Regions from separate parts of the Listeria immobilis genome, predicted to be linked through region 3. Evidence: riboswitches for the same ligand, from Rfam matches in the RefSeq annotation. Region 3 holds a riboswitch; each other region holds the start of a gene.
What was found. Region 3 has a riboswitch for S-adenosylmethionine ahead of metE (5-methyltetrahydropteroyltriglutamate--homocysteine S-methyltransferase). Riboswitches for the same ligand answer to the same signal wherever they lie in the genome.
Positions count from the first base shown of each region.

Region 1: it holds a riboswitch for S-adenosylmethionine, as region 3 does, so the genes downstream of both, HCJ45_RS12645 (MetQ/NlpA family ABC transporter substrate-binding protein) here and metE (5-methyltetrahydropteroyltriglutamate--homocysteine S-methyltransferase) in region 3, are expected to answer to the same signal.
Region 2: it holds a riboswitch for S-adenosylmethionine, as region 3 does, so the genes downstream of both, HCJ45_RS06300 (ABC transporter substrate-binding protein) here and metE (5-methyltetrahydropteroyltriglutamate--homocysteine S-methyltransferase) in region 3, are expected to answer to the same signal.

Region 1 covers NZ_JAASUA010000011.1:72,924-77,101, forward strand. Annotated here, with positions in the region: gene HCJ45_RS12635 (methionine ABC transporter permease) at 1-246, opposite strand, end outside; gene HCJ45_RS12640 (methionine ABC transporter ATP-binding protein) at 243-1,259, opposite strand; gene HCJ45_RS12645 (MetQ/NlpA family ABC transporter substrate-binding protein) at 1,274-2,095, opposite strand; SAM riboswitch class I at 2,204-2,323, opposite strand; gene HCJ45_RS12650 (pyridoxal phosphate-dependent aminotransferase) at 2,476-3,657, shown strand; gene yycF (response regulator YycF) at 3,872-4,178, shown strand, end outside.
Region 2 covers NZ_JAASUA010000003.1:308,463-312,640, reverse strand. Annotated here, with positions in the region: gene HCJ45_RS06305 (ABC transporter permease) at 1-487, opposite strand, end outside; gene HCJ45_RS06300 (ABC transporter substrate-binding protein) at 588-2,162, opposite strand; SAM riboswitch class I at 2,249-2,351, opposite strand; gene HCJ45_RS06295 (GNAT family N-acetyltransferase) at 2,492-2,770, opposite strand; gene HCJ45_RS06290 ((4Fe-4S)-binding protein) at 2,781-3,014, opposite strand; gene HCJ45_RS06285 (IMP dehydrogenase) at 3,192-4,178, shown strand, end outside.
Region 3 covers NZ_JAASUA010000001.1:570,054-574,231, forward strand. Annotated here, with positions in the region: gene metE (5-methyltetrahydropteroyltriglutamate--homocysteine S-methyltransferase) at 1-1,927, opposite strand, end outside; SAM riboswitch class I at 2,035-2,141, opposite strand; gene HCJ45_RS02880 (MFS transporter) at 2,216-3,391, opposite strand; tRNA gene HCJ45_RS02885 (tRNA-Glu) at 3,454-3,525, opposite strand; tRNA gene HCJ45_RS02890 (tRNA-Ser) at 3,531-3,621, opposite strand; tRNA gene HCJ45_RS02895 (tRNA-Asn) at 3,656-3,728, opposite strand; tRNA gene HCJ45_RS02900 (tRNA-Ile) at 3,735-3,808, opposite strand; tRNA gene HCJ45_RS02905 (tRNA-Gly) at 3,835-3,905, opposite strand; tRNA gene HCJ45_RS02910 (tRNA-His) at 3,931-4,003, opposite strand; tRNA gene HCJ45_RS02915 (tRNA-Phe) at 4,031-4,103, opposite strand; tRNA gene HCJ45_RS02920 (tRNA-Asp) at 4,108-4,178, opposite strand, start outside.

The DNA.
Region 1 (4,178 bases), on a different contig from region 3:
CGTTACGGGAATCATCAAGAATAATAAAATAATAAACGGTAAAGAGCGTAAAATATTAATAATCCAGTTTAAAATACTATAAACAACAAGATTTTCAGTTTGACCGCCTTTACGTGTTAAAATCAAAAATACACCAAGCGGAAGACCAATAGCTAAGGCAATAACAAGCGTAATGCCTGTCATTATTAACGTTTCTAGAAAACCTTGCCAAAGAATCGGGCCCCATTCTTCAATAAATGAACTCATAGCAACTCGACCTCCTCAACAACAACGCCAGATTCCTTTAAATAAGCAATTGCTTTATTATATTCTATTTCGTCCCCTTTTAAATGAACGAGCAGTTTTCCGAGTGTGCCGTTTTTCAAATGATCAATTCCGCCAGCTAAAATACTAGGAAGAACATCAAATTTACGCGAAACAAGTGCAAGTGCAGGTTCATCCGCTTCAGCCCCAATAAAGTGGAGGGATACAAGTTTTCCGGTAGCAATATATTTTTCTAGTAAATCTTGAGGAATATCAAAACTTGCCTCAGAGCCAACAAAACGTTTGGTTGTTGCATGCTTTGCTTTAGTGAAAATATCTAGGACAGTTCCTTGTTCCACTAAATGACCGTTTTCCATAACAGCAACACGATCACAAATGCGTTGAATGACATCAAGTTCATGAGTAATTAAGAAAATCGTGATGCCTAGTTCAGCGTTAATTTTAAGTAATAGTTGTAAAATTGCTTCCGTTGTTTCTGGATCAAGAGCGCTTGTTGCCTCGTCACTTAGTAAAATTTCTGGCTCATGTGCAAGTGCTCTTGCAATCGCCACACGTTGTTTTTGACCGCCAGAGAGCTGGCTTGGAAAATTATTTCGTTTATCTTCTAAGCCAACAATCGATAAATATTTGTCTACACGTGACTTAATTTCTTCTTTTGGTACTCCTTCAAGTTGGAGTGGTTTCGCAATGTTTTCATAAACGGTGGCAGTCTTAAGTAAGTTATAACCTTGGAAAATCATCCCAATTTTACGACGCGCTATCCGTAAATCTTTACTTGAAAGGGTAGATAAATTCTTACCGTCAATCAAAACGTGTCCTTCATCTGGACGTTCAAGTAAGTTAATACAACGAACGAGCGTACTTTTTCCAGCACCACTATAACCAACAACGCCAAAAATTTCTCCTTTTTCGACTTGAATAGATACATTTTTAACGGCTTCTACTGTTTTCCCATTAACGTTAAATGTTTTTGATACTTGATGTAATTCAATCAAAATAAAACAACTCCCTAAAATGCAGGTACAACAGACCCATTAAATTCTTTTTCAATAAATTCTCTGACATCATCAGAATGGTAATATTTTTCGAGTGTTTTTACTACTTCATCTTCTTTGTTTTCAGTGCGAACAACAAAAACGTTTGGATACGGATTGTTTTCTGTTGGTTCATTGTAAATAGCATCTTCATTAATAGAAAGCCCAGCGCCCATTGCAAAGTTTGTATTAATAGCTGCGGCTGCTACTTCATCTAATTGTGCAGGGATTTGTGAAGCCTCAAGTTCCACGATTTCTAAATCTAATGGATTTTCAGCAATATCTTTTTTCGTTGCTTTTTCTTCCACGCCATCTTTCAATTTAATAATACCTGCATCTTCAAATAATTTTAAACCACGATATTCGTTACTTGGATCATTTGGAACAGCAATTTTGTCCCCTTTTTTCAAATTCTTTATATCTTTAATGTCGTTTGAGTAGACGCCCATTGGAAAGGCAACTGTTTTAAAAGCTACGTCTAGTTTGTAACCTTTGTCTTTCTTTTGTTGCTCTAAAAATGGAATGGTTTGATAGTTGTTTGTATCCAAGTCACCATCGTTTAGAGCTGTATTTGGTGTATTATAATCATCAAATGTTTTGATTTTGATTTCAAGACCATCTTTTTTCGCTAATTTTTGAACTTCTTCAGCAATTTGTTGGTGTGGACCAGCTGTTGTACCAATAGTTATTTCTTTCGTGCTTAAAGCTTTATCATCACTACCGCCACCACACGCAGCTAATCCTAAAATAAGGCTTGACGCAAGTAAAATTCCTAACCCTTTTGTTAATTTTTTCATCTTTTTTCCTCCCTAGTATGTTGATTATTTATCCAGATTTATTCATGAAAGCAATAAAAAACTTCTCTATTTAGAATAGAGAAGTGGAAAGTCGAACATATCCAGCTCCTCTTATCTACCAAAATGAAATCTACCATTTTGCTGGAATTAGCACCTTCACTTTACGCTTTAATAAAGTTGGGTTGCCGGGCTTCATAGGGCCAGTCCCTCTGCCGCTCTCGATAAGAGAAAATATTTTAGAAAAACCTGTTATTTAAAAATATACGCATTTTCCTTCAATTTGTCAATCGTTTTTTAGGTGTTTAAAAAAACAGACTGGACAAATACCTCAGAAAACTTTACTATTTTAATCAATGAAACTTATAAAGGACGGGTGTAAAATGAAAATTTCCAAACGTTTACAAAATTTACCAGAACAGTTTTTTTCTAGCCTAGTAGAAAAAGTTGGAAAGAAAGTGGCAGCTGGTCATGATGTTATTAACTTAGGCCAAGGTAATCCAGATCAGCCAACACCCGATCATATTGTTGCGGCACTTAAAGATGCTTCTGAAAAGCCTAATAATCATAAGTATTCTTTATTTCGTGGAAAGTTCGAATTGAAAAAAGCGGCCGCAGATTTTTATGCACGCGAATATAATGTAACTATTGATCCGATGACCGAAGTAGCAATTTTATTTGGAACAAAAACAGGATTAGTTGAATTGCCAATGTGTATTATGGATCCGGGTGATGTGATGCTATTACCAGACCCTGGTTATCCCGATTATTTGTCAGGAGTGGTTTTAGGAGAAGTTCAATTTGAAAGGATGCCTTTAATCGCAGAAAATCATTTTCTACCTGATTTCACTAAAATTCCTGCTGAAATTGCGAAAAAAGCGGAATTAATGTACTTAAATTATCCCAATAACCCAACTGGCGCGATTGCTACAACTGATTTTTTTGAGGAAACAGTTGCTTTCGCTAAAGAAAATAATATTATAGTTGCGCATGATTTTGCTTATGGTGCAATTGGCTTTGATGGTCAAAAACCGATTAGTTTCTTGCAAACTCCTGGCGCAAAGGGAGTCGGAATTGAATTATACACACTTTCGAAAACATATAATATGGCAGGCTGGCGAGTTGGTTTTGCGGTTGGAAACAAAGAAGTTATTGAAGCAATCAACCTTATTCAAGATCATATGTATGTAAGTTTATTTCCAGGAATTCAAGATGCGGCTATAGAAGCTTTAACAGGTGATCAATTGTGTGTCCGCGAATTAAATGCGCGCTATGAAAAAAGACGCAATGCCTTTATTGCTGCATGCGAAAAAATTGGTTGGAATGCAGTTGCTCCAGCAGGTTCCTTCTTTGCTTGGATGCCAGTTCCCGAAGAGTTTACTAGTAGCCAATTTGCAGACTATTTATTAGAAGAAGCGAATGTTGCTGTAGCGGATGGAAGTGGTTTTGGGGAGTTTGGCGAAGGATATGTTCGTGTTGGACTTTTAATAGAGGAAGCTCGTTTAGAAGAAGCAATCACCCGAATTTCAAAATTACATCTTTTTGACAAAATTCCGCAAAGTTAAAACGCTGTCGTGACTTACTTTAAGATAAAAAAGCCTGTAATAATTCAGATAATTAGAGGTATGTGTTATAATTAGTTAGGTAAGTCTGTTTTTAATGTTACTAGTTTATAAAGATGAACCAAATGGGCTGTATTTAACAACAAAAAAGTATAAAACTAAACTATCTGTCCCGGTATAAACCGGCAAAATCCATGAATGAGAGGACTGTAAACTAATGGCAGAAAAGAAAATTCTTGTAGTAGATGATGAAAAACCGATTGCTGATATAGTTAAATTTAATCTAAATAAAGAAGGATTTGATGTATATTGCGCCTATGATGGCGATGAAGCATTAGAACTAGTTGAGGAAGTTCAACCAGATTTGATTCTACTAGATATTATGCTTCCAGGTCGTGATGGTATTGAGGTATGTCGTGAAGTTCGTAAAAAATATGATATGCCAATTATAATGGTCACAGCAAAAGATTCCGAAATTGATAAAGTTATTGGGCTAGAACTTGGAGCAGACGATTATGTAACCA
Region 2 (4,178 bases), on a different contig from region 3:
GAAGCCACCCTAATTGAATTGAAAACACATCAATTAAAATCATCCCAAACCAAAAAATCGGAATCGAAATCCCAATATATGAAATTCCATTTAGTACTTTATCAATCCAAGTGTTTTCATAATTCGCCGCCACTAATCCAAGCGGAATGGACAATATTAGCGTCAAAATAAGGGAAGTCCCTACTAAACCAAGTGTCGCTGGAATTCGCTCTAAAATTTGTTGTAAAACTGGTTGGCTATTAATAATTGAATAACCTAAATTCCCTTGCAACAAATTCCCTAGCCAAATAAAGTACTGCATATAAATCGGCTGATCAAGCCCTAAACTTTGTCGAATTCGCTCTACATCATCGGGATTCATATCAGGCGTAACAAATGAATTTACCGGATCACCGGGTGCTAATTTTATAAGTGCAAAGGAAATAATTGAGATAATAAATAGCATCGGAATAATTTGCAGTACGCGTTTTGTGATTGTTTTTAGCATAATTTATCTCCTATCTAAAACACAAAAAATGACAAGTAAAAATCTGAACCCACCAAAAATAACTTGGCAGGTCAGATTTTTTATGAATATTTTTTAGCTATTATTCCGTTAAATATAATTTAGATAGATCACGGAACATTGTTACTGGTTGCGGTGTTGCAGCTTTTTGTCCACCATAACGGCTATCAAGTGCGAGTACTGCATTGTCATATGAAATTGGGTAAATTACCGCATCGTCCGCAATTGTATTTTGAATGTCTTCATACACTGCTTGACGGTCTTTATCATCCGCTGTAACGGCGCCTTTTGCCCAAAGTTCATCCAAAGCTTTATTGTGATAATTGGCATAGTTATAAGGAGCATCACTTAGGAATAAAGATTTATATGCATCTGGATCATTCCCCATAATATAACCATTTAAGGCGATTGAGTAATCCGCATTTTTACGGTCAAGTGTAATATTACTTAGTGCATTTGGATCAGTTGGTTTTAAATCAAGTGTTACGCCAATTTCTTTATACTGTTGTTGCAGGTAAAGCGCAATGCTCTCTTGAGATTTACTGTTATTTAAATAATATACGGTTAATTTTTGACTAGTATCAAAACCACTTTCTTTTACTAGTTCTTTTGCTTTAGCTATATCTTGCTCATATGTTTCTACTTTATCAGTAAAATATTTTGTGTTTTCTGTTAGGAAGGAAGACGCTGGTTTGGCATATTCATCCGAACCATACGCTGCTTCAATGATTTCCTCGCGATTAAGCGCATAAGATAACGCTTGGCGAAGTTCTTTTGATTTCAGAGCAGGTTGATTTTCATTGAAAACTGCATAACTCAAACGGTTTTCAGGATAAGTGATAATGTTTACCGCACTAGCCTTTTCTACTTTATTTCGCTCAGAAGGTTGTATTGATTTTAAGTTGATTTCTCCATTTTGAAGTGCTAAGTTTGCTGAATTTTGATCTTTGGTAATTCGATAAGTGACTTTATCTAGTTTTGGTTTGCCATCAAAGTAATCGTTGAATCTCTCTAAGGAAACGTATTCGCCTGCTTTATACTCAACAAATTTATATGGTCCGGAACCAATTGGCTTTTTATTTTTATCACTTTTTTCGATATTTTCTACCCCTTCAAAAACATGTTTTGGAATAGGGAAGAAAGTTTTAATTGTATTTTCAAAGGCTGGAGCAACAGTTGGTAAAGTAAATTTAACTGTTGTATCGTCAACAGCTTCTACTTTTACAGGTTTATCGTCAAAAACAAAATTCCCACGATTAGGGCTGTTTTGTTTTGTATCTAAAACGGAATCTACTGTAAATACTACATCATCTGCAGTTAGCGGTTTTCCATCGTGCCATGTTAAACCATCTTTCAATTTTACAGTATAAGTTAGGTTGTCATCTGAAATATCTAAGCTTTCCGCAAGCGCTGGTTTTCCATCAGCCTCCCAAAAAAGTGGTGCGTAAACAGCTTGTTGAATAGTTAATGTTACTCGGTCAGAGGCATAGTTTGGATTGATAACTTCTGGGTCTCCTGCCACTCCGATAATAATCGATCCGCCATCTGTTGCTTTGCCAGAACCGTTTGCTTTATCTGAGCTAGTACCAGAACCTCCGCAAGCAGTCAGCACCAAAGCAAAAACTGAGATAACTGCCACTAATAAAAATTTCTTCATCTAACAAAAACTCCCCTCTTTAGCGCTAATAAAATAACGCTTCTTCTGTTTTTTGGTCAGAATCGAAGCGCCTAATTGTAAGCGACTACTTATCTGCCAGAATGTTACTTCTGATCGGAATTAGCATAGAACTTGCGCTCCGCTGCTGGGTTTCACTGGGCCGAATCCCTCCACCACTCTTGATAAGAAATTGTATCACTATTATTCCTATACGTTTACTGTGAATTAAAGATACACTGAAATGAAGGAGATGTCAAGAAGAGAAATCCAATATTTTTAAAATATTCCATAAAAAAAGAGACTAGGCTCAAAACCTAGTCTACTTATTATTACTTATCAGCTTGTACCGCTTGATACTCCGGCTTTTTCGAAAACTCAGATTTAGCAAATGGACAAAGCGGAATAATTTTCTTACCTTCTATTTTTGCTTTTTCTACAGCACGTTTCACCAGTTCTTGGGCGATCCCTTGACCACGAGCTGCATCGTCCACACCCGTATGATCAATAATAAACATATCTTCCCCTGTTGGTACAAATGTTACCTCACCAACCTCAACACCTGCATCATTTACCGCATAAATTCTATTTTCGCCGTCTTTATATTCCATTTTACCCCTCCTATTTCTCTATATATTGAAGTGCCCCGCTTGGACAAGTGTTAATAACACGTTTTACTTCTTCTTTTGATACGTTATCTGGCATTATCCATGGTTTTCTATCTAAATCAAATAATTCTTTGTTTCCCCTTACGCAATTTCCTGAATGCTCACAAACATTTGTATTAAAATAAACATCTATTTCTTCCCCGTGATACTTACGATAACCACGTTCTAAAAGTTTTTCCTCACTCATCTGCTTACCTCCTTCGCATAAAATAATCTTCTTTTAGTATATTCCTCCTAACCTACAAAAGAAAACGTTTATACTTGACCTTAAAAAATCACTATCAATCATTGACTTTCAAGCGAGTTCTTGAAATAATAAAGATATTTTATAAATGTAAATTAAATAGAAGAAGGAGTGGAGATAATGGCATTTTATTTTGAAGAACCGTCCCGCACATTTAGTGAGTTTTTGCTCGTTCCTGGCTACTCATCAGCAGAATGTGTACCTACTAATGTTAGTTTAAAAACACCTATCGTAAAGTTTAAAAAGGGTGAGGAATCAGCAATTACAATGAATATTCCGCTTGTTTCCGCAATTATGCAAGCTGTTTCTGATGATAATATGGGGATTGCCTTAGCTACAGAAGGCGGAGTATCCTTTATTTTCGGCTCACAATCTATTGAAAGTGAAGCGGCAATGGTTTCACGTGTAAAAAATCATAAAGCCGGCTTCGTTATTAGTGATTCCAACATTAGCCCAGATAAAACTCTTCAAGATATTCTGGATTTAAAAGAAAAAACAGGTCATTCTACCGTTGCAGTGACAGAAGATGGTACTGCGAATGGTAAATTACTTGGGATCGTAACCAGCCGCGACTATCGTATAACACGAATGAGTCCTGACGAAAAAGTAGCAGATTTCATGACTCCTTTTAATAAGTTAGTTACAGCAAATAAATCCACCACTTTGAAAGAAGCAAATAACATTATTTGGGACAACAAATTAAATGCCTTACCTCTTGTTGATGATAATGAGCACTTAGTTCATATGGTGTTCCGTAAAGATTATGACTCCAACAAAGAAAATAAATTAGAACTACTTGATTCCTCCAAACGTTACGTTGTTGGCGCTGGTATCAATACACGTGATTATGAAGAACGTGTTCCCGCACTAGTGGAAGCTGGCGCAGATATTCTTTGTATAGACTCTTCTGAAGGCTACTCCGAATGGCAAAAACGCACATTGGATTATGTGCGCGGCAAATATGGTGATTCTGTCAAAATTGGTGCTGGAAACGTGGTGGACCGTGATGGGTTCCGCTATCTAGCTGATGCTGGCGCAGACTTTGTTAAAGTTGGAGTTGGCGGAGGATCTATTTGTATTACACGCGAACAAAAAGGAATCGGTCGT
Region 3 (4,178 bases):
GTGTATCGTTTTGAACCGAAGTGGTTGTTAATTTAAATGAATAAACGGCATCATTTAAATATTTTTCCCATCTTGCACGTTTTAGTGGCAATCCTTCACGTAAAGCTGGCTCATCCACTTGAATGACTTTAATACCATTACGCTCTAGTGCTTCTACTTCTTTACGAAGAGCTAAGCCCACTTGGTTAGCGACAGTACTTTCAGGAATATCATCCCGAACAAAACTCCAATTAATAATAGTCACAGGTGCAGTAAGCATTCCTTTCACCGGTCGTTTCGTTAACGACTGCGCATAAACACTTTCTTTCACGGTAATTTCTTCTGTAAAAGCAACATCGCCATAAATTAGGGGTGGTCGAACTGCTCTTGAACCGTAAGATTGAACCCAGCCAAATTTCGTCGCTTGAAAACCTGCTAATTTTTGGCCAAAATATTCTACCATATCCGTCCGTTCAAACTCGCCATGAACTAATACATCCAAATCTAAATCTTCTTGAATTTGAATCCACCGAGCTGTTTCCTTTTCAATAAAGGCATTATATTCTGCATCCGTGATATTTCCCTTCAACCATTCTGCACGGGTACTACGAACTTCGGGTGACTGCGGAAAACTACCAATTGTTGTTGTTGGAAATAATGGTAATTGCAACCAAGCATGTTGTAGTTTAATTCGCTCAGCAAATGGTAAATCTCGTTCGACTCGAATATTTTCCAAATTTGCAATTGCCGCTTGAACTTCTAGATTATTTCGATGACTAGATTCATTTAAAGCTAAAACAGCCAATCGAGCTTCTTTTAGTTCTGTTTCCACATGCTCTTTACCTAATGTTAAAGCTTTTGTTAAAACAACTACTTCATCTAATTTCTGATCAGCGAATGATAAACCGCCAAGAATGATTTCATCTAGCTCTGGTTCGCTCCATTTTGTCACTGGTACATGTAATAGCGAATTAGATGGCTGAACAATTAGTTTCCCATCAGTAACATAGTTGGAAATAGTGCTTAATAATTCTAACTTTTCATCTAAATTACTTCGCCAAACATTTCTGCCATCAACCACTCCTGCTGCTAGAAACTTATCTGCTGGAAAACCATATGTTTTTAACGCCTTTAATGACTCCCCGTGATCATGAACAAAATCAATCCCAACTGCTGCAACTGGTAAATTCACTACCTCTTCATAATAATCCAAACTTTCAAAATAAGTTTGTAACTCGATCTTTAAGTTTGGTGTTGCTTTTTGAAACTCCTTATACACTTTTTCAAATAACTGTAATTCTTCTTTAGCGAAACTTGTTGCTAAATAAGGCTCATCTATTTGTACCCACTCGACCCCAGCAGATTCTAGTTCTGTTAAAATTTCTATATAGGCTGGAATAAATTTATCCACTAATGCTTCAAAACTTTCTGCATTACTACCTTTTCCGAGTTTTAAATACGTAATTGGACCGATAAGAACAGGTTTCCCATCAATACCAAGCTCTTTTTTTGCCTCTTCGTAATAATAAAGAGCCCGATTATGCAATACTTTAGGAGTCGCATCCACAAGTTCTGGTACAATGTAGTGATAGTTCGTATTAAACCATTTGGTCATTTCGGAAGCAACTGCCTCACTTTTTCCACGAGCAATATCAAAGTATGTATTTAGTGATACTTTTCCACCATCATGCTGAAATCGTTTTGGAATAATACCAAAAGTTACGCTTGTATCAAGTACTTGATCATAAAAACTAAAATCACCCACTGGAATTAAATCAATTCCTTTTTCTTGTTGTTTTTTTAGCGCATGTAATCTCAAAGCTTTTGTTTCAGCTAGTAATTCTTGCTCTGTAATTAATCCATTCCAAAATTTTTCTAACGCTCGTTTCCATTCGCGCTTCTCTCCAAGTCGCGGATACCCCAAATTTGAACTAATCGCCTTTACCATAACTTATCACCCTATCCTTTATTTTTTTGCCAACGAAAAAACCTCCCTAGAGAACTAGAGAGGTTTGGAAGTTTCGATACACAAATACAATGAAACTTTTTAAGTCTCTCTTATCTCTCGAAGCATCACACTTCGCAGGATTTAGCACCTTTTCAACGAATTGAAAGGTTGCTGGGTTTCAACGGGCCAGTCCCTCTACCACTCATAATAAGAGTAATTTATTTAGTTTTTTATTACTTAAATTAGATTGAAGTTATCATACCACTTACAACTAAAAGCTGTCAATCATTAAATTTCGATTTTCTTTTTTATTGTCTCTTTATGTGCTCCCAAAGCTAACAACAAACAGCCAAGTAGAAGGAGTCCGGCAACTACAAAATAAAATATTTGATTTCCAAAAACACCAATCATAATTCCTGTAGCGCTTGGTCCAATAATACTCCCTAAGCTAAAGCACATCCCCACCAAAATATTTCCAGCTGGAAGTAACTCAAGCGGAGTCAAATCAGTCATGTATGATAGTCCCAGTGAGTAAAGTGATCCTAATAATATCCCCAAAACAAAGAAAAAAATCACATACATTACAGGAATTTTAACAAAAGCTGTTAAGACAAACACTATAGCACCCGTTCCCGTCAAAAGTGGTAACATTCGACCTCGACCAAATTTATCACTAATAATCCCAATCGGCACTTGAAAAATAATCGTTCCAACTGAGAAGGATGAAATCACTACCGCTATCATCATCGTATCTAAACCATCACGTAAACCTACAATAGGAAATGTTGCATTAAGTCCTGTCTCCAATATGCCGTATAAAAATGGAGGAATCATCGCAACCCAAGCCAGTTTAAAAACATCAGAAAATCGTTTTAAACTACCCCAAAAAGAAATTTTTCGAATATCTGCCTTCTCTCCAACAAAATCATTCCTAAGAAACCAAACAAATATCCAGGCAATCAATACCAATACACCAGAAAGAAAGAACGGTAAATTCACATTAATTTCTGCTAAGTTAACTAATTGCGGACCTATCGCAAATCCTAATGAAAAAAATAATCCATATAGAGCCATATTCCGCCCACGCTTACTAGGATCACTCATTGCTCCAATCCACGTCTGTGAAGAAAAATGTAACATATGGTCTCCCACCCCAATTAATAATCGTAGCACAAACCAAAAGTACAAATTAAACCAGACTGGGAAAATTAGCATTGCAATGGCAACTAGCCCTCCACCAACTAATATAATCGGCTTATAACCATACTTATGCAATGGTGCTTCAATAAATGGTGAAATAAGTAAAACACCTAAATAAATTCCTGTAGCATGAAAACCATTTATTGAAGCGCTAACACCCTTACCTTCTAAAATAATAGCAATCAGCGGTAATAGTACCCCTTGAGACAACCCAGAGATGGCAACAACCATTGTTAATATCCAAAATTTCCCTTTAGAACTCATAAACAGCCTCCGAAATTTTAATAAATAAAAAACAATGTCGAAGTTCGACATTGTTTTTTGGATGACCCGTACGGGAATCGAACCCGTGTTACCGCCGTGAAAGGGCGGTGTCTTAACCGCTTGACCAACGGGCCATATCTGGCGGAGAAGGAGGGATTTGAACCCTCGCGCCGCGCGAGCGACCTACACCCTTAGCAGGGGCGCCTCTTCAGCCACTTGAGTACTTCCCCAGATATAAAAATTCTATTCTTTTTGAAAGAATAACTCCACAGGCAGGACTCGAACCTGCGACCGATCGGTTAACAGCCGATTGCTCTACCAACTGAGCTACTGTGGAATAAAATGGGCCTAAATGGACTCGAACCATCGACCTCACGCTTATCAGGCGTGCGCTCTAACCAGCTGAGCTATAGGCCCTCAGTAAAACTAGATTCATGGTAAAAAGCGGGTGATGGGAATCGAACCCACGACAACAGCTTGGAAGGCTGTAGTTTTACCACTAAACTACACCCGCATAATAATAAGTTTTAAAAACAAAGGGCGGATAATGGGAATCGAACCCACGAATGCCTGAACCACAATCAGGTGCGTTAACCACTTCGCCATATCCGCCATAAGGCAAAAATGTTTTAAAAAGAATGGCTTGGGACAGAATCGAACTGCCGACACCTTGAGCTTCAATCAAGTGCTCTACCAACTGAGCTACCAAGCCATAATGGCGGTCCCGACGGGATTTGAACCCGCGATCTCCTGCGTGACAGGCAGGCATGTTAACCCCTACACCACG